Regions from separate parts of the Anaerobacillus sp. 63XJN7_4_ISO-PGPR-S23-413 genome, predicted to be linked through region 3. Evidence: riboswitches for the same ligand, from Rfam matches in the RefSeq annotation. Region 3 holds a riboswitch; each other region holds the start of a gene.
What was found. A riboswitch is a leader RNA that binds a small molecule or an ion and turns the genes downstream of it on or off. The one in region 3 is predicted to bind thiamine pyrophosphate.

Region 1 (6,979 bases), 440 kb from region 3:
AAGCTTTACTGGATTTATTTTGAATTATGTTCTAGGTACAAACTATATGTACTACGCATACAAATTTTGGGCTGAAGCGCCTGAAGGATTTACTTATGGAATGGCATGGATGTGGATGGTTGCTCCATTGCCGAAAGACGTAATTTTATCAATTGTAGCTGCTCTAATCTCACCGCGCATCTACAGTGCTGTTACGAAAACAGCAAAGCGAGCGCAAGTAGCTTAACACTGCATTCCTCTATTCCCAATAGATGAATATAAATTTACCGCCGGTAGTTATACCGGCGGCTTTTTTTACGTGTGAGTATTATTCATTTGCAGTTTGCTTTGTCTTATTTGAATTTAAGAATAGAGAAACGATAAACATTAATGCAAGGAAAACAATGACGAGACCAAATCCACCTTTCTCTCCGAAAGCTTCTGAAACAATCCCAATGATGTATCCTGCGATACCACCACCAATACCAGATGCTACATAGATTAGACCTAGTGCAGTACCTGGATTTTTTGAAATTGTCGTTCCAAATGCCGTAGCGGTTGGAAATAATGTAGAGAAGAAAAGCCCAGCTCCAGCAAATAAATAAGGTACCTGGTTCGCAAAGAAGAAGCTGATTGCTACGATAATGACGGATCCTAATGAGAAAGAAATCATAATCAATCGCTCGTTGATTTTATTCGCAAGATAAGCCACTCCTAGGCGCCCAATCATAAAGAATACTGAGAAGAGTGATAGAATCGTTGCGACCATATCCGATTTTGCTTCGGTAGATATTCCTCCTAACTCAAGAGATTTTAAGTAAGGCGGGAAGAAATTAGTAAACGAAACTTCTGCAGATACTTCGAAAATTAAGAAGAACATTAAGAAAATCATTTGTGCATCTTTTAACATTGGTATAAATGCTTTTAAATTGATTTTTTCTGCTTTACCATCAGGGAATTTAACCGATGTGACATAAAAAATAACGAGAATATTTAAGATGGCAATAGCCAGATAGAAATATCGCCATGATGCAAATTGGAACATGTAGTTAAGGATTTGTGGAAAGACAATCATCCCAAGTCCATAGATCCCCATCGCTAAATTGAACATTTGATTTTGTTTCTCTGGATATGCAGCCGGTACAATCGCATTGGAAGCAACACCAAGTGCTCCAAGCCCGAACCCAATTAACATATAGAAACCTAAGAAGAATGTAATGTTCGGTGCAAATCCGGTACCTGCAAAACCAAGTCCCATGACAATCGTTGCAAAGATCACCATTATTCTTAACCCTTTTTTATCTGTTAAATAACCGAAAATCAAACTCGCGAGCGTAAAGCCTAGTTGGAATATCAAGACAACTAATCCGAATTGGCTCATATCAAGTCCAATATCCGTTTCAACTTTATCAAGTACAATCCCCTTTGTATTCGTCACCCCTCCAGAAACGAACTGGGTAAATAATAAAATAATTAACGCATGAATACTTTTCCCTTTTGACATTGATCTTACCTCCATAAATTAATCTATCACAGGGGATTCCACGGTGTATTTAACTTAAAACTTGCGATTATTTTCGGACTATTTTTCGGTAGCGTTACCATCTCCGTCACATCGAGTATTCTAGATAAGAAAAAAAGTTGCAGAGAGTATTAACTCTCTGCAACTTACTTCATCTGATAGACGAAATACGTAGCGACAAAATAGATCAAGACAATTAAAGTGGATGGCACCATATAAAAAAGCGTGCTACGTTTTTGTTTTCTTGTAATACTATATAAAATGACGAGCACCACCACAATTGATGATACAGTTGTCACAATATTAGACATGCTAGCATGCCTAAATAAGTTTGTTTTAAGATAAATAGCATCTGTAAACGAAAGTAGCATGATATTAAAGGCGTTACTTCCTAGAAGCGAGGTTATTCCCATACTGTAATTCTTAAGTTTCAACGCTGTTGCAACACTTACAGCATCAGGCAAAGAAGTACTCGCTCCTACAAGGAAAGATCCAACAAATGAAGCTCCTAATCCTGTGCTTTCCGCAATTCGATCGGCAGTTAATGTTAACACCGTTCCGACAATCATAATACCGACAGCGGATAAGATGAACATCGTTAGAACTTTTTGGTATGAAAACTCACCGTATTTTTCATTCTTTCGACTTCTTCGTTTCACTTTCTCTTCTGTTAATTTGTTAATCCATTTCACACCAGCAAAATACACAAGAACAAGAATGATCGAACTATATCCGATATGATAAATGCTCGCTGGTAGTGTTAAGGATAAACCTCCTACAACGATTAACGTCATCACGATAACAAGATAGATGTATAGCTTACTTCCTACATCTGTTTGTCCCATAATCTGTTCGCGACGGTAGACCATATCAAGAACGGCAAGGGCTAATAGATTAAATAAATTACTCCCAAGCAAATTCCCGATTGCAAGATCTGGACTATCAATAGCAATTGCGGTCACGCTTGATGTTAGTTCGGGCAATGATATAGCAGCACCAATGATAATTCCCATAAACGCTGAAGACGTTTTTGTTTTCTCACTAATGGCATCACCATACATAGCAAGTCGAGTAGCAACGAAATAGGTGGCAATCGCAGCTAGAATAAATAGTAGAATTGTAAATATTAAATTCATAGATGATCTCCTTAATACGTTCGATTTCCTTGATGACTATTTCCTTCCTAGGTTAATACTAAACCATAATGAAAAGAATGACTCGAAAATGTAATGTTCCATAATTGTAAATGATTCACAAGTAAGCTATTGTTAAATTAATTCAATCGAATACTTCTAGGGGTGCTGCGAAATCAGCTGAGAGGGACATTTGTCTCGACCCTCACTACCTGATCCGGATCATACTGGCGTAGGAAAGAAGTGTATGTAATTGTGACAGGTCTACTCTGTCTAGTATGCATCGCTTCTTTTATAGGAGCGATGCTTTTTTAAATTCAGGTCTATATGCATGGGTTTTGTTGGTTTTCCTTTTGTTTAAAGGTGAGAAATACCAACAATATAAGCTAAAAAGGATGTGGTGTGATGGTAAAGAAAGAAATCTTTAATCTAGTAGACGAGAGAAAACAAGAATTAATCAATCTTACAAATCAGTTAATCCAATACGCAACCCCAGCCCCACCAGCCAGAAATACCCAGGAAATTCAAGACTTCATTGCGTCCTACCTCACTGACATCGGGTTCAAGATTGACAAGTGGGATATGCATCCTGGTGATCCAATCATTGTAGGGATTCTTAATGAAGAAGTAACAGAATACCAAAGTTTGATTTTAAATGGACACGTTGATGTGGCAGAAGTGGGTGAAGATGAAAATTGGAGTTTTCCTCCTTTTGAACCCACAATATCAGATAATAAGGTATACGGCAGAGGTGCCGCAGATATGAAAGCAGGTATTGCAGCTAACTTATTCGCACTTAAACTATTAAAAGAAAACAATCTTCCTCTTAAGGGGAAAGTTCTTTTTCAATCGGTTACTGGAGAAGAAATTGGAGAAGCGGGTACATCACAGTGTTGCGAGCGGGGTTATACCGCTGATTTCGCCGTAGTAGCGGATACGAGTGATTTGAGAATAGAGGGACAAGGGGGCGTGGTCACTGGTTGGATCACAGTAAAAGATTCAAAGACACACCATGATGCACTGCGCCAAAATATGATTCATGCAGGTGGTGGGCTTCACGGGGCTAGTGCCATCGAAAAAATGATGAAAATTATCCAAGCATTACAGGATCTAGAGCGGCATTGGTCCATCGTAAAAAGCTACCCTGGTGTGAAACCAGGAATGACAACAATTAATCCGGCCGTTATCGAAGGTGGTCGGCATGCTGCATTCATTGCAGACGAATGCAAGTTATGGATTACCGTTCATTACTATCCAAATGAAACTTATCAAGACGTTATGGATGAAATTGAGGATCATATCAGATTAACTGCGAATGCAGATATCTGGCTTAGAGACCACCCACCGACGTTTCAGTGGGGTGGCACTTCTATGATGATCGACAAGGGAGAGATCTTCCCTTCTTTAGAAGTTGACCAACATCATCCCGCTGTCAAGTTGTTATCAGATTTGCATGAGCATATTCATTTTCGTCGACCTGAAATAGGTACTTCTCAAACTGTGACAGACGGCGGTTGGCTCGGTGATGCTGGAATACCAACCGTCATCTATGGTCCCGGAAAGCTAGCACAAGCTCACTCAACAAACGAATATGTATCTATCCATCAGCTAATCAATTATACACAATCGATGATGCACTTTATTCTTGATTGGGTAAATACAAAAAAGGGAGCGCATTAACATGAGCTTTAGTGAGCATTTACATGAAAAACTTCAACCTATCTGAAGAAGAACTCACCGATCTAGAAGTAATTTTACTAATCACAACAAGGTATGACTATATGTTTTGGAAAATGAGTTATTCCGAAGCAATGTGGAGATGAGTAAAGAAAAATTCCCCCACTTTTTAAGAGGGGGAATTTTAGTAAATGAATAGTGGTAAGATAGCAATCCAAAACCCTAGTAAAGACCTATGGTACCTGAATTAGTTCAAAGTGTTGCCACTCATACGGTATTAATTGCTGGTAGCGTTTTTCTAAATAACGACTATCAATTAGTAATAAAAGACCTCGATCGGTTTCTGTTCGAATGAGTCGACCGCCTGCTTGTTGAACACGGTTCATGCCTGGATAAACGTAAGTATACTCAAAACCATTTCTTCCAGCTTGATCAAAGTAAGATTTCATTAGCTGCCGCTCGGTATCAAAATTAGGGAGCCCTACTCCAACGACCACTACTCCTGTAAGACGATTCCCTTTTAAGTCTATCCCTTCTGAGAAGATGCCACCTACAACAGCAAACCCAACTAAGCTACCCTTTCGATTAGATGTGAATTTTTTTAAAAACGACTCTCTTTCTTCTTCCGTCATCCCGCTTTGTTGAATGATCGTTTCCACTTCGTCTGGAGAAGTGAACGCCTCAAAAACTTGTTCCATATAGCCATATGATGGGAAAAAGAACAAGTAATTACCGGGTTTTTCATGAAGCACTTTTTGAAGAAGTGTAACCAGTCTTGGTAGCGTGCGCTCACGATCGCGGTACTTCGTCGAAAGTGGAGCAATATAAATATTCGCATGTTCACGTGGAAAAGGAGAAGGTATTTTCACAGCGTAATCTTCTTCTTTCCAACCTAGCATGTTTTGATAATATGAGAAAGGTGTAAAAGTAGCTGAGAAAAAAACATTCGATCGAAACCCTTTCCGCATCTTTTGAAGGAGATGTGAAGGATCGAAACAAAAGAGCTTGATTTTCACCTCGGACTTTCCTGCCTCTACATACGTCATATATCGCTGATCATAAAGTTTGGCAATCCGAATAAAGTTCTGTGCTAAAAAATACGTTTCAAGTAGAAGCTCATCGCTTCCTTCCTGAAGCAACTCGACTTCACTCACTTGCACAAACGTATCAAGCTGAACAATAAGCTCTTCATCAATTTCGGATAGAACTAGCGAACCATTCTGCGTCGATTTTCTGTACGTAATAAACGTGTTATTTATCGATGCTGCTGCGCTCGATACTTCGCTATTTTGTCTTTTGTAATTCCGCTTCAACTCAAGAAAGGGTGACTTCATTAATTCGGCAGAATACATTTCTCTCGCCCGATCAACGAGATTATGCGCCTCATCTATAAGAACCGTCGTTTGTTTCTTTTGCTCCTCAATAAGTCGCTTTAAAGAAACGCGAGGATCAAATAAGTAATTGTAATCGCATATAACCGCATCAGCCATGTAGGACAAATCTAGAGATAGCTCAAACGGGCATAGTCGGTGCTTATGAGCATATTTTTCAATAACCTCTCGAGTGATACGCGTCTCATGATGCAAAATATCAAGCATTCCATCATTAATTCGATCGTAATAGCCATTGGCATATTCACAATACTCTTTCTCGCAAATGGTTTTTTCCTTGAAGCAAATTTTATCTCTTGCGGTAATGGTCACTGATGAAGCATGTAGTCCTTTCGTTTCCATTAATTCAAAAGCTTCTTGAGCGGTTTCTCTCGTTATCGTTTTGGCTGTAAGATAGAAAATTTTATTACCATAGCCTTCTCCCATTGCTTTAACAACTGGAAATAGCGTACTAATCGTTTTTCCTATTCCTGTGGGCGCCGTAGCGAACAACGTCTCTTCATCTTGAACTGTTTTATAGACGCTTGCTGCTAACTTCCGCTGACCTTCTCGATAGGAATCAAAAGGAAAAGTGAGTGCTTTGCTGCTCTCATCACGCATGGTTAGATGCTTTTGCTTCCACCTGGCAAATGGAGCATACTGTTCGACAACCCATTTCATAAACTCATTTAACTCAGAGGCAGTTGTTTCCTGTTGATATCGTATAATCTCATTTGTTTCTGACTGGATATATGTTAACTGAATCGTGATTTTCTCTAAGTTGTATTCCTCAACAGCCATGTATCCATAACATTTCGCTTGCGCCCAATAAACTGGGTGTGTCCCTTCATCCACTTCAGTAAGCGGGAGTGACGTGGATTTAATCTCATCGATAATAAATTGTTCATCGTTTTTAAGTAAGCCATCACATCGACCTTCAATATGAAAAGTCATCTCTTCATAAATCAAATTTGTTTCAAACGGTACTTCTTTTTTGTCATGTTCTCCATAAGTCTTCTGAATCATCTGGTGCAATCGAGTTCCTTCCGTCATCGTTGTGGCTGTACGGAAACGAGCATCGATACTTCCCCTTCGAAACGCATACTCGACAAGAGGTCGAACGGACACATTAATCATTTCATTCATCTTATCACCTAATATTTTCGTTTATGCACATTCATTAATAGCCCATTCTTAATTCGTAAAGAAACAAGCGGCTCGGCTTCCACTCGTTGATCGCTCGAAGCCTGTTGAAGGTGAAACCTTTCTCCAATTGTAGCGAAAATGAGTTGAGCCTC
Region 2 (6,979 bases), 1.2 Mb from region 3:
GATTATTAATTAATGGAGCTTCCCTCCCCCAATCGGTCATATCCCCTCTTGTTTCTTTAAATAAATATAGCGCTGAAGTAATAACAGCTTTAAACGCTGGTGATACGATCTCACTTCAACTGTTTGGTTTGGTTGCAGCAGTTGTGTTGACGTCGGGTGTGGGAGCGTCATTAACGATTATTAGAGTCGAATAACTAGTTTATATAAAATGAAAGATCGCGTGCAAAATTAGCACACGATCTTTTTTTACTAATTAACATACAGTAGATATGGCCTGGTTACTAGTAGCGATTTTACCACAGCTAAACTCGACTTCGGCTACATTAAGAACAAAACAGTTACACCGTTTCACAACAATCTGGAAGAAAATTGTAACGGTATCACCGACATCAATATCATCGAGGTCAATACCATATTGGGGATTACTACCCGGATATTGTACACTATCAATATACAAACTATTCTCAATAAATTGGGTGCAAGCTGGAAGGTAATCAGTAAAGATTACGTTAATAGCGGGAACAACGCCGTTGTTTGTAATGGTGATCGTATACGAAAGCACGTCACGATAGGTGGAAAATGGCTTATCAACGGTTTTCACGATATCTAAAATGGCATCACCTTCGTCAATTTGGACGCCAAGTGCATTTGGCATATAAGCATCGCCTGACGACGTGAAGCGGAAAACAGCCGTGGATTGGTTGTTCGGTAATAGGCCAGCCCCACTGACGTTTGTAATATCCCATCCCTGTCTTCCAGCAACAATATTCGTTAATGTAAAAGGATCCTGGTTCCGGTTACCAAATGTTCCACTCGTATCAAGATTTCCGGAATCATCATTAATTTGAGAGCCAAAAAAGTTTCCTAGTGGGTTATTTGGTCCTGAGAGAAGGGTTAATGTACCTGCATCAGGCCCAAAAAGAGCTTGATCCCCTCCTATATTCGCGTCACCTTCTTGAGCTGAGATGAGTAAACGGGCATCTACAGTACCTGAAGGAGGAGTCATAAAACCTGAAATGGCTATATCAATTGTGGGGTTTAAAGGATTAATGACGATACCCTGGGCGCCGACAAATAAATTCAGAGATCGGTTTGGTAATGTACTATTCGCATAAACAACGGCGAGTGTCCATCCTGCATGGTTCGTATCAGCTGTGGAAGCTTGAAGAGGATCGACTAGTCCTGGTACGCCGCCTACGGTGTATGTACCAGCGCCAGCTGCTTGAACGATTGATGTAACATCATTGGAGCGCATGTAAAATCCTCGAGTATTTCCTCCGATGGTAAATGTTGGCTCATTACTAGTAGTTGGGTCGGGACTAATTGTGAAATCAGTCCCGCTTGGGTTCGTGAACGTAACAGAATTATCAATATCAGATGTAATGTCTTCGTTTACTGAAAGATAATTTCCTCCCCAGATTAATTCAGCATATAAAACGGAGCTTCCAGCTGGTAATACTAGATTAGCCTCTGAGTTATTTAAAGTATAATCCAGAGTGGTTCCTGGTGGAAAAGTTGGCACTTGAAGTGATGTATCGGTTGTAATAAATGCTCCGATACTTCCTTGAGTTCCAGCCTGGTTAGCATTTAGTAACTGACTTAATCCTAAAGTGTTTCCTGTAAATGTCATGGCTCCACACGTTCGGGTGGAGTATCGATTGGTAAAAGCCATAATGACAACCCCTATTGAACATACGTGTTCAAATATAGTCTAAAACTGTATTCACTATACTATATGAATACAGTAAAAAGACGTATAAACTCTTGTCCAATAGAGTCTTAAAAATCATTTTTTTATAGAGTGAATAATATAAAAAAACCTCCCAAAGGAGGTTTTAAGATGTTAAAAACTGTCCACCATTTATATGAATCGTTTGACCTGTCATATAAGAAGATCCATCAGAACCAAGAAGGACGTAAGCCGCAGCTAATTCTTCTGGCTGACCCGGTCTTCCCATTGGTGTATTCGTTCCAAAGTTTTTCACTTTTTCTGCTGAGAAGGTGGAAGGGATAAGCGGTGTCCAAATAGGACCAGGTGCAACGCTGTTGACACGAATACCTTTTCCAACGAGCGACTTTGCGAGACTCCTTGTGAACGTTGTGATTGCACCTTTTGTACTAGAGTAATCGATCAGCTGATCATTGCCTTCATATGCGGTTACAGAGGATGTGTTAATGATTGCACTTCCTTTTTTAAGATGGGGAAGAGCGGCTTTCGTCAGGTGAAACATGGCAAAAACGTTGGTTCGGAATGTTTTTTCGAGCTGTTCTGCACTAATTTCTTCTATTCCCTGTTGGGGGTGCTGTTCTGCTGCATTATTAATTAAAATATCGAGCTGTCCGAAATGATCAATCACCTGTTTAATCACATCGTAAGCAAAGCTTTCACTCCCAATGTCTCCCGGCAACAATAAACATTCGCTTCCGATCTCTTCGATTTTTTGTTGCGTATGTTGCGCATCTTCATGTTCGTCAAGATAAACAATGGCGATTTTTGCTCCTTCTTTTGCATAAGCAATCGCAACGGCTTCGCCTATCCCACTATCTCCTCCAGTGATGAGAGCGACTTTATTCGTTAATTTTCCTGATCCTTTATAATCCCGGTCATCCATTATGGGCTTTGGATCCATTTCTTGCTGAGATCCTGGCTGATGATTTTGATGTTGTGCTGGTTGTCCATCCGTCTGTCTAAAATCTGGTCGCATGGGATAACTCCTTTCAAATTATATATGTAAGGAATTGCCAATCGGGAGAATTTCTAAACCTAAGTCTGAGAATATAATGATGACATTTGCATTACATGATAAAATGAAACAAACCTATAATGTAGTTTGTGAGGCGAGAGGTATGAATTTTGATTTAAGAGAATCTGAATTTGAAGAACGGTTTGCGTCGTTTTTGGAACAAAGTCAGCCCAAAATTGTAGAAAAGTGGCTGCTTGGCGCAAAAATTTCTCAAGAGGATCCTTATTATGAAGAAATCATTAAGAATGGGAAACGAACGGTTGAACTTATCTCTCGTTATATTCGCCTTCAGGATGAAAGTTGGATTATGACATTAACTAAGAAAATTGCCAATGAGCGAATTGAAGCAAATGTTAATATCGGAGAGTTTATTGCGAATATTAATTTTGGGAGATCGGTTGTGATCTCTGTCTTAAACGAATCATCATTTGATAGAGACGAACTTTCGAAAGGTCTTCAAATCATTAATAATTATTTTAATGCCTATTCGTATCATTCAGTAACGGAATACACGAAGGTGAAAGATAATATCATTCATGATAAAAATAAGTTTATACAGGAAATGCATAGTGATCGTTTAACCATTCTTGGTCAGCTAGGTGCGAGCTTTGCTCATGAATTTCGCAATCCTCTTACCTCCATTAAAGGATTTTTGAAATTATTAGAAGATGATAGTGATGCTAATAATTCGATCGAGAAACACTATTTCGAAATCCTCAATAGCGAAATGAAAAGTCTAGAAGAGAAGGTAAGTCAATTTCTTTTCTTATCAAAAATGCGTGGGAGCGACGATCGTCCTCTATCATTAAATTTAAGTGGATTATTAAGATATACCATTGAAATTCTTTATCCAAGACTACTAGAATCAAATATAGAAGTGGAAACAGCCATTACTCCAGACATTCCACTGTTCGGTGTAGAAGAACAAATTAAACAAGTCATTCTTAATATTATGATTAACTCGATTGAAGAGTTAAATGAAAATAAAATCGATCATCGAAAAATTGAGCTGAGAGCAAAAGAAAACCATGGACGGATTACGATTGAAATTTCCAATAATGGCCGGCAAATTTCATCGCATCTTGTTGAAAGTATCTTTCAACCGTTCATTAGTACAAAAAAACTCGGAACAGGTCTTGGATTGTCTGTTTGCAAGCAAATTATTGAAAAGCACGAAGGTGTTATTTCAGTGCGATCAAATCCAGAACAAACAACTTTTGTAATTGAACTTCCAGTAATGGTTGACAAAGGTGTGAAAGAAGAGTAGCTTAATAGTTATCAAACTAACATTCAAAAAAGCTTTTTATATATCCACTAGGGGAGTCATTTATATGACTGAGACAGGATGTCCTGGACCCTTTGAACCTGATCTGGTTAGCGCCAGCGGAGGAAAGTGGAGACGGATGCCACCGCAGCCGCTCCATTTTTGGAGCGGCTTTTATACGTTTTGATTTCCTAAACGTGTAGAAGTAAGGAATGCTTACAAGTATTTCTAAATCTCCAAAAATGACGGAACAACGGCATTCAAGCTCCTTTCCTCTTCATCAGTTGGATGAAAAGCGGAGAGGAGTTTTTTTATGTCATTTACTGAACAGTTAAGAGAGGAAGCAGCACCAATTTTTGGAGCGATCTTTAATCATCCATTTGTGAGAGGAATTGCGGAGGGAAAGTTAGAGAAGGAACAGCTTGTTCACTATGTAAAGCAGGACTTTGAATATTTGAATACATTTGTTCGAATCTATGGCATTGCGCTATCAAAATGTGAAAACCGAGAAGAGATGGCACTTTTCACTGAACAAATATCATTTGTACTCCATAGTGAGGTTCATCCTCATAATAATTTGTGTCGAGCTGCAGGCGTCACTTATGAAGAGCTGCAAGGCTATCCCCTCGCCCCGACGGCACATCATTATACGAGGCATATGCTTGACGCTGCTCATTCAGGTACGCTCGGAGAAATCGTTGCAGCCCTTCTGCCATGCCCATGGACATACCTGGAGATTGGTCAGCGTTTAATGGAAGAGGTTAATCCTAAAGAAGATCATCCTTTTTATGATTGGATTACGTTTTACGGAGAGAAGTCAATGGAACCTGTGACGGATCAACTAAGAAAAATCCTCGATCAGTGGGCTGAGACGGCACCTGAAAGAGAATTGAAGCGAATCAAGGACTATTTCATTCTTAGCTGTCAGTTGGAATATGGTTTCTGGGAAATGGCTTATCAAGTAGAAGAGTGGCCTGTCTCCCTCCAAAAAGGTGAGCGCGTATGAAACGACTAAAACTATCGGACATTTTGATTACGATCGTGATTGCCCTTGTTTTTGGGATTATTTATAAACTGTGGGGACCGGTCTATAACATCTTTAAACCATTTGGTCTCCATATTGGTGATGTGATTTACGGGATGTGGTTTATTGCGGGTACAGTAGCAGTGCTTCTTCTTCGTAAGCCCGGTGTGGCACTACTTGCAGAAACGGCTGCAGCTTCTGGTGAATTTCTTGTTGGTTCTGAATATGGATTGTCCGTTCTTCTATATGGAATTGTTCAAGGATTAGGAACGGAATTAATGTTTGCTTTATTTGGCTATAAACGATACACCGCATTTGTTGCGGCGCTTGGAGGGATTGCTGCTGCAGTAGGCTCCATTGTCATGGATGCTGCCTATGGGTATGTGATGGACCTTGCTCTATGGAATTTACTTCTTCTCATTGGTGCTAGGTTAATAGGTGGTTTCCTGTTAGCTGGACTACTTGCTTATTTCCTTGTAGAAGCTCTAGAGAAAACGGGTGTTACTAGCTTAGTTAGACCAGCAAGTGATGAGGATTATAAGGCGTTAGATCAGTAAGGAGTGGTTATATGAAAGTAGGTGTATCAAACCTTCGTGTAAAATATGCGGGAGCGGACACACTGCTATTTAATCGGTTATCTCTTGAGATTGCAGAAGGGGAAAAGGTCTTATTTCTTGGTCCGAGCGGTTGTGGTAAATCAACTCTTCTTCAGATATTATCTGGTTTAATTCCAAATGCCGTTCCAGTGCCTATGAAGGCAGATGCCAAAAGTATACCAGCATCTTCAGGCGTTGTATTTCAAGATCCTGATTCTCAGTTTTGCATGCCATATGTGGATGAAGAGATGGCATTCGTATTGGAAAATCGTGCTGTCCCGCAACCTGAAATGGAAGGGTTAATTCGTCATTATCTTGAAAAGGTAGGTCTTTCCTTTAAGGATCCGCATATTGAGATTAGTTCACTTTCACAAGGGATGAAACAGCGACTAGCCATTGCCTCCATGCTTGCACTTGAGCCAGATGTAATCTTTTTGGATGAACCGACCGCGTTACTTGATCCTGCAGGTACCTCTGACGTATGGAAAACAATTAAACAACTTAATGCTACACAAACAATGATTATCGTTGAGCATAAGATTGATGAAGTAATTGATTTTGTTGATCGCATCGTCCTTTTTGATTCAGAGGGAAGGATTATTGCAGATGCTGACCCACAAAGTGTCTTCTCCTTTTATAAACATAAGATGAAGGAATATGGGATCTGGTATCCGGGCGTATGGGAAGAACATACAAATAAAAAAAAACTTCCTGCACCGTATGTTAAAGGGGAAGAAATTCTTGAGATTAAACAGTTAAAAGGGTATCGAGGCAAAATCCCAAAAATTGAAGTGCATAATGGGTCAGCTCATGAAGGAGAATGGATTGTGGTTACCGGAAAGAATGGAGCAGGTAAAAGCTCCTTTCTTTTAAGTTTAATGAACGTGATGAAAACGACTGGTAAAAAGAGAGTAAAGAATCAGGAATTAAAATCGATCAAAGCTTCCCGTGAGCAGCTAGCTTTTGTTTTTCAAAATCCAGAATTTCAATTTGTCACGAATTCTGTCTATGATGAACTTGCTTATTCCCTTGAAATGATGGAAGACGCGGAAGTAGATCAAAAAGTAGGGCAGTGGCTTGAAGCATATGATCTTAAGCAAGTGCGAACTCTTCATCCGTACCAGCTTTCTACGGGTCAAAAAAGAAGGTTAAGCGTAGGAACGGCCATGTTTGGTTCTCAACCGATTCTTTTGTTAGACGAACCAACATTTGGTCAAGATGCAAGTAATACGTTTAAGTTGCTAGCTTTATTTGAACAGTTAAGGTCAGATGGAATGCTCATTATTATGGTGACGCATGATGAGAAGATTGTTCAAAATTATGGGACGAGAGAGTGGATCATTGAAGAGGG
Region 3 (6,979 bases):
TGAGAGAACAAAGAGATAGCAGAAAGGCATAGGGTATACCCTTTCCTCTTTTGGCAGCTTGTAGAGAAGCAATGACCAGCATAACCGCTACCCAAAGACCTATTCCCTGCCAATCACGCATTGAAAACAAAAAAGTAAGAATGTAGCCTATAAAAAATAATTGAACTACCCCACGTAAGGAAGACCAAATCGCGGATTTGCCAATTCCTAGTGAAAATAAATAAGAAAGAGACACGGGGATCATGACAAAGAGAATCATCGTTAATAAAGATAGACTTGATATTTCAGTCATTGGTTATCCTTCCAAAAAGTGCTTTAAAGCATCTGATTTAGGCGATTGAAACAATTTTTTCGTTTCTCCTTGTTCTTCAATCTTTCCTTCATTCATAAAGAGAGTATATGAACCAAGCCTCTTCGCCTGCTTTAGATCATGTGTAATCATTAGAATCGTTTTCCCTTCTTCATTCACAAGTGTATGTAACAATTCTTCCATCCAATCAACTGTACGCATATCAAGCGCACTAGTCACCTCGTCTAATAACAACACCTCAGGATTATTAGCAAGCGTTCTCGCAAATGCCACTCTTTGCTCTTCACCACCAGATAAATTTTCCACATCTTTTGTTAAAAAATCGCGAGGTAATTGAACTTTCTCTAATAGTTGAATGCCCATTTTTTCATTCCATTTCTTTTCTAGAAGCGGTCCAAACTTTAAATTATCTTCAATTGTTCCATTAAATAGGTGAGCCTGTTGAAAGACCATCCCAATATTTCGACGTAGCTTATTGATTGAAAATTCATCTAGCTTCTTTCCTTTAAAGAGAATTTCACCTCTATCAGGATCCTCTAATCGGTTCAGCAACATCAATAAGCTACTTTTTCCAGCGCCTGAAGGGCCGATGATCGTTGTTAATGATCCTTCTAGCATATCAAAATGAATATCTGACACACGTTCATTATTCACATTTTTCACTTCAATTATTTTATTCATGAGACGACCTTTCCTTACTGTAAATTAACACCATTATTCTATCATGCATTGATGACCTATGATACGAAAGTGCCTTTCGTGTATAGCTTATGTATTTTCGACCTTCTCATCCTAAAAGACAACCCCAAATAAAAAACTCTGCGCAGTGCAGAGCTATTGTTTCATTCCACTTATTAGCTTTTGCCTATGCGCAGAGTGGTTCGTAGGTCCAATTCCATTACCTATAGAAAGAGAATTCGCAATGGCTGCTGTAATAAATTCTTTTGCAGTTGAGACCGCCTCTTGTATTGTTCGTCCTTTCGCAAGCTCTGCAGCGATGCAAGCAGAGAAGGTACATCCCGTTCCATGAGTATGTTTTGTATCAATTCGTTTAGACTCATAGTGATAAAAACGTTGGTTCGCATACAAAACATCTATAGAAGTTTCTCCATCCATATGTCCGCCTTTAACAAGGACAGCCTTTGCACCAAAGTCCTGTAATGCCGCTGCAGCTTCTTCCATTTCTCGAACTGAAGTAATTGAGTCGCCACCTAATAACTCCGAAGCTTCAGGAATATTTGGTGTAATAATAGTACCAAGAGGAATGAGTTCTTCCTTCATGGCACGAATCGCCTCTTTTTGAAGGAGTGATGCTCCTCCCTTTGCAATCATAACAGGATCAATCACAAGGTTTGGCACCTGGTATTCTCTTATCTTCTTAGCAACGCCCAAAATAATATCACTAGAGAAAAGCATACCAGTTTTCACAGCATCTGTTCCAATATCCGATAGCACAGCATCTAACTGAGATTGAACCGCTTCTATAGATTGGGGATAAACATTGTGAACCCCTAGAGTATTTTGAGCTGTAAGTGCCGTTATGGCACTCATCCCAAACACTTCACGCTCTTGAAATGTTTTTAAATCGGCCTGAATACCAGCTCCTCCTCCACTATCAGATCCAGCTATCGTAAGTGCTTTACGCATAAAACTCACTCCTTCATTATATAACCTGGAAACGATCAGGTCGAAATTGACCGAGCCCTATTTCACTAACACTTCCATCGATTTCATTTGCTACAATTTTTGCTGTAACAGGACTAAGTAAGATTCCGTTCCGATAATGACCAGTGGCTAAAATAACCTTAGGTTTATGATCTAGCTTTCCGATAATAGGAAAGCCATCTTGAGTAGCAGGTCTTAACCCCGCCCACTTATGAAATGGATTTTTCTGCTGTAAGGCAGGCATCACTTGCTTACTCCATTTCTCAAGTCTTCCTACACCATGTTCTGTAACAGATGTATCAAAACCAGCGATGTCCTCCGAAGCACCAGCAACAACTGATCCATTTGCTTTCGCTACAAGATAGCCTTGACTTGTAAAAATAATGTGATTGAGAGATGGGGCTTCATATGCGCAAATTTGTCCTCGTATTGGATAAATGGGCAACGTCAAACCAAGTGCTTCCTCCCAGTACATAGACCATGCTCCTGCAGCAAGAACAACTCGATCGCTTTCGATCCGTTGACCTTTTACCACAACGTTATTCTCTTCAAACGTCGCCTCTCCCGCATTCTCTATCACCCGAACACCTAACTTGCGACAAGCATCTAAAAGCGCTGAGACGTAGCCAGGAGCATAAATATGTGACTCTTCTGGACACCATAATGCTGCAACAACATCTTGAGAAAGGCCTGGCTCTTTCTCTCTTACTTCGTCAGCATTTAATATTGTAGATTCGACGTTAAACTTACGTTGCCAGGCCTGCTTTGTCTCAAGAGACAGCCGATCAGCCTCATGAAAGATACAATAAAGACTGCCGCTCTCGCTATATTCAAAATCAACATCTGAATTCTGTTTGATTTCTTCCTGCCATTTCGGGAAAAGCTTTAAACTATGTTGGCAAAGCCTGAAAAAATCATCTGGATCTTCTTCAATTTCCGAATAAGGCGCAAGCATGCCTGCAGCTGCACCTGAAGCTTGCCCCCCACACTTATGAGCTTCTACTACAGTCGTTTCATGTCCCCTCGTACGGCATTCATAGGCAATGGAGAGACCAATCACTCCGCCTCCTACAATCGTAATGTTAGCCATGATCGCCCTCCTTCTATTAATTTCGTACTGGACTACTTGCAGTGGCGTACTTCTTTTTAGGAATTCTTCCTGCAACGTAAGACAATCTTCCTGCTCTAATAGCCAACTTAACTGACTCAGCCATCATAACAGGGTTTCTCGCTTTCGCTATGGCTGTATTAAGGAGGACTCCATCTGCCCCAAGCTCCATCGCTTGTGTTACATCAGATGCATGTCCAAGACCCGCATCGACTATGACGGGTACCTTCAGTTGTTCTGTAATTAGTTCAATATTGTATGGATTTAAGATGCCGAGACCAGTTCCAATAGGAGATCCACCTGGCATGACAGCCGCTGCACCTGCTTCTTGTAGTCGATAGCAAAGTGCTGGATCATCAGAAGTATACGGTAAAACAACAAAACCTTCTTTAGCAAGAACCTCTGTAGCTTTCAAAGTTTCCACCGGATCAGGGATTAGCATTTTTTCATCACGACTAACTTCGATTTTTATCCAATCACTTAAGCCAGATGCTTTTGCTAAACGAGCGATGCGAATGGCTTCTTCAGCAGTCGTAGCTCCGGAAGTATTGGGCAAATAGTGAAATGATTGATTCTCGATGTGCTGTAAAATCGCATCTTCATTTGGTGCAGTAAGATTCACTCTTCGAATAGCAAATGTGAGAACTTCTGCTTCAGAAGCTTCAATTGCTTTATTTTGAACATATGGATTTGGATATCTTCCCGTGCCAAGAAACAATCGTGAAGAAAGTTCTTTACCGGCTATTGTTAATTTATCATTCATTCGGTCAACCCCCTCCTACAAAGTGGACAAGTTCGATTTTCATTCCTTCTTTTACTTCTGTATCGATCCATTCCGAGCGATCAATAATTGTTCCATTAACTTCAGTGACAACCAACCCTTCTTGCAAGCCAAAATGAGTAACAACTTCTTTCAATGTTGCCACTTCTAAATCATGCTGCTCTCCATTAACTAGTAATGTCACTTGGGAATCACCTCTTTTTGAATGGATTGAATAAATGCTTCGCACGTGCCTTTAATATCGGCACTACCAACTACTTCACTAATGACACATACTCTAGAAGCACCTGAATGGAGGACGTCCGAAACATTATGCAATTTGATGCCGCCGATGGCTACAAACGGAATAGATATTTCTGCTGCAACTTCTTTGAGATAGTCAGTTGTTACTGGATCAACAACATCGCTTTTGCTATTTGTAGGAAAGACTGGCCCAGCCCCGATGTAATCAGCACCACGCTGCTCTGCTTCACGCGCTTCTTCGATTCGATGTGTGGAGATACCGATGATCTTATTAGGTCCAACAATCTTCCTTGCTACCTCTAAAGGTAAATCATCCTGACCGAGATGAATGCCATCAGCATCAACGGCTAGCGCAATATCAATGTGATCATTCACAATAAAGGGAACTTCATATTTTTGTGTTAGCTCCTTTAATCTCAAAGCTTTTGCTAGTACAACCTTTTTAGAATTCGTCTTATCACGCAATTGAATAATATCAGCACCACCTTGTATCGCTTGCTCCATTACCTCAACTAGGTCTCGATCAGGGTGGAATTCTTCCCCTGTAATGACGTATAATTTAAAATCCTTCATTATTTACCTCCTCTAATACTTTTAACCTTAAGCCTATGTTAATGAGCTTTGTTGATTTTCGGCTCAATTACGCTCTGTGATAACCAATCGCTTCGAGCTAAAAATCGAGAATCAAGAGTATAAGCTACCACCGTAAACGCTTAAAAACGATTAACATAAAACACACTAAAAAACCCCATTCCGCGTAAGGAATGGGGGTAGTAATACGTAATCAATACTGCTACCGACTTCCCTACGCTGGTATCAACCAGATCAGGTTCAAGGGTAAAAGAAATGACGGTTTCTTTTTCTCAGCCTTCCCTTACATGAAGGCACCCCTAGTCTTTGGAATTATGAAATTAAGTTTATTATGACAAAGAAGTGATTAAAAAACAAGCCACTAACCTACATATACAGAGAAGAAAGGAAAATCCCTAACGTATCTTGGTAAATAGTGTTGAAATCAGAAGTAGGCAAAGGACTTTCCCCTTTTCCAATTTCTACGGTAAAACCCGGTCTTCTAAAGTCTTGAATAAACCAATCCTTGTATCCAGCGAAACTATCAACATAGCGAACTGCTCGATAACCGCTCAGTCGCGAAAATTCTCTCACTAAGATTTCTGACTCAGGAGGTTCAAGTCCTTCGAAACCCCAAAAGATCACTTCACCTTGAGAATGAAATGCTAGCGCACGATCAAATTCCTTTCTTCTCGTCAGGTCTGCGATCGCTATTGCTTCTGGCTCTGTAAGCGGTGCTTTTCCCGGGTAATTTCTTGGAGAAGGTTTTGTTGGTTTTCGTTCAGCTTCTATTTCCCATTTAGCAGGATACTGATTGTTTAAATCAACTCCCCTAATGTTCGCCTTCCATCTGTTAAATTGTTCACTTCCATTATTAATTTGATCCGCTAATGAGCGATAAGGTTCTTCTTCAGGTAATCCATTAATGACAAGATCAACGCCATCTGGGTTTACCATGGGTACAAGAGAGAGAGAAGTCGATTCATATAGAGATGGGAGGTAAACACCGCTCAATCTCTGACTATTCGTCAATTCACAAGAATAATCATCTACAAATTTCATAATGAGAGTTGAGGTTAACCATTCATTAGCATGAAATGCTCCATTCATATGAACTTTTTTCTTTCCTGTTCCCACTACTAGTTCTGGGATTGGCTTTTCCATGACAGATTCGCCAATGATTGATCGTTTAATAAATGGATAAACAGCAAGTATTTTTCGAATATCATTAACAAGGGTTTGATAATCGTAATTTTGATTTGGGTTAATGAGTGACCACGTTACACGAATCGGTATATTCACTTTTTCTCCTGGTTGTAACGAAAAAGGATTCGAATCGTTTAGCAAAAGAACACCATCTAGGGGTGTTCCGTACCATCCTGCTATTTTCCATAATGTATCTCCTGGCTTAATGGTATAACTTTTCGTGACAAACCCAGGGATCTGAATTTGTTCTCCGACTATAAGTTGATCAGGATTCTCAAGATTATTACTATCTAATATTAATCGAAGTGGAATTTGAAACACTCGGCTATATTTCCAAAGGCTATCCCCACTCTTCACCCTAATTTTCATGTCATACCCTCCCACATTTCATATCCTTCTTACAATGATATGAAATAATGAGTGATGCATATGCTACATAATTAGGACATATTAGCCTTATTGCTCGCCTCAGAAAAAATTCATTACAATACAATAACCCCACCTAACATCCAAGGTGGGGTTTGCATCTTTCATGCTATTTTTCTATTTCTGTATCCTCTTGTTGCTCATCATGCTTGCCTAAGAAACGTAGAAGGTCTCCATAAACGATTTTATCTGAGTAGGCAAGATCAGTTTTTGCCTTCTCCATGTATGGTTCACAGGCTGATTTATCCGTTTCTTCTCCTGTTTCTTTGTCATAACAGACATTTTTAGTGTATAGATTATTTTCAGTAATGAAGCTTCCATCGCGAAGGATAGTGAAATTATCCTGTTCTTTTGCAAAAAGATCGTTACCAAATTTAATCATATCCTTCGTATCAATACCAAGCAGGTGCATGATCGTCGGCTTCAAATCAATTTGACCACCGACCTGGTCCATCACTTCCCCTTCTTGGCCAGGAATATGAACAACGAGTGGAACTTTTTGAAGTTCCGTGGATTCAAATGGTGTAATTTCTTTGCCTAAGAATTCTCCCATAGCTTTGTTATGGTTCTCAGAAATTCCATAGTGATCACCGTACATGACGAAGATGGAATCTTCATAAAGTCCTTCTTCTTTCATGCGCTCAAAGAATTTCTTTAGAGCTTCATCCTG

Region 1: linked by a shared signal. The riboswitch ahead of AC0VYO_RS12040 (acetylornithine deacetylase) and the one ahead of thiE (thiamine phosphate synthase) in region 3 are both predicted to bind thiamine pyrophosphate.
Region 2: linked by a shared signal. The riboswitch ahead of tenA (thiaminase II) and the one ahead of thiE (thiamine phosphate synthase) in region 3 are both predicted to bind thiamine pyrophosphate.

Annotation. Positions count from the first base shown of each region.
Region 1 is NZ_CM149688.1:2,267,704-2,274,682, forward strand. Features, by position in the region: gene AC0VYO_RS12025 (biotin transporter BioY) at 1-226, shown strand, start outside; gene AC0VYO_RS12030 (MFS transporter) at 308-1,483, opposite strand; gene AC0VYO_RS12035 (sodium:calcium antiporter) at 1,648-2,637, opposite strand; TPP riboswitch at 2,786-2,890, shown strand; gene AC0VYO_RS12040 (acetylornithine deacetylase) at 3,040-4,314, shown strand; gene AC0VYO_RS12045 (ATP-dependent DNA helicase) at 4,545-6,827, opposite strand; gene AC0VYO_RS12050 (cytochrome P450) at 6,836-6,979, opposite strand, start outside.
Region 2 is NZ_CM149688.1:1,535,384-1,542,362, forward strand. Features, by position in the region: gene AC0VYO_RS08315 (BclA C-terminal domain-containing protein) at 1-194, shown strand, start outside; gene AC0VYO_RS08320 (DUF11 domain-containing protein) at 254-1,255, opposite strand; partial or broken gene AC0VYO_RS08325 (hypothetical protein) at 1,250-1,672, opposite strand; gene AC0VYO_RS08330 (SDR family oxidoreductase) at 1,836-2,705, opposite strand; gene AC0VYO_RS08335 (histidine kinase N-terminal domain-containing protein) at 2,848-4,011, shown strand; TPP riboswitch at 4,051-4,153, shown strand; gene tenA (thiaminase II) at 4,322-5,014, shown strand; gene AC0VYO_RS08345 (ECF transporter S component) at 5,011-5,589, shown strand; gene AC0VYO_RS08350 (ABC transporter ATP-binding protein) at 5,601-6,979, shown strand, end outside.
Region 3 is NZ_CM149688.1:2,710,924-2,717,902, forward strand. Features, by position in the region: gene AC0VYO_RS14355 (ABC transporter permease) at 1-292, opposite strand, end outside; gene AC0VYO_RS14360 (ATP-binding cassette domain-containing protein) at 296-991, opposite strand; gene thiD (bifunctional hydroxymethylpyrimidine kinase/phosphomethylpyrimidine kinase) at 1,145-1,957, opposite strand; gene thiO (glycine oxidase ThiO) at 1,974-3,065, opposite strand; gene AC0VYO_RS14375 (thiazole synthase) at 3,082-3,846, opposite strand; gene thiS (sulfur carrier protein ThiS) at 3,851-4,048, opposite strand; gene thiE (thiamine phosphate synthase) at 4,045-4,680, opposite strand; TPP riboswitch at 4,893-5,009, opposite strand; gene AC0VYO_RS14390 (M14 family zinc carboxypeptidase) at 5,065-6,252, opposite strand; gene AC0VYO_RS14395 (LTA synthase family protein) at 6,419-6,979, opposite strand, start outside.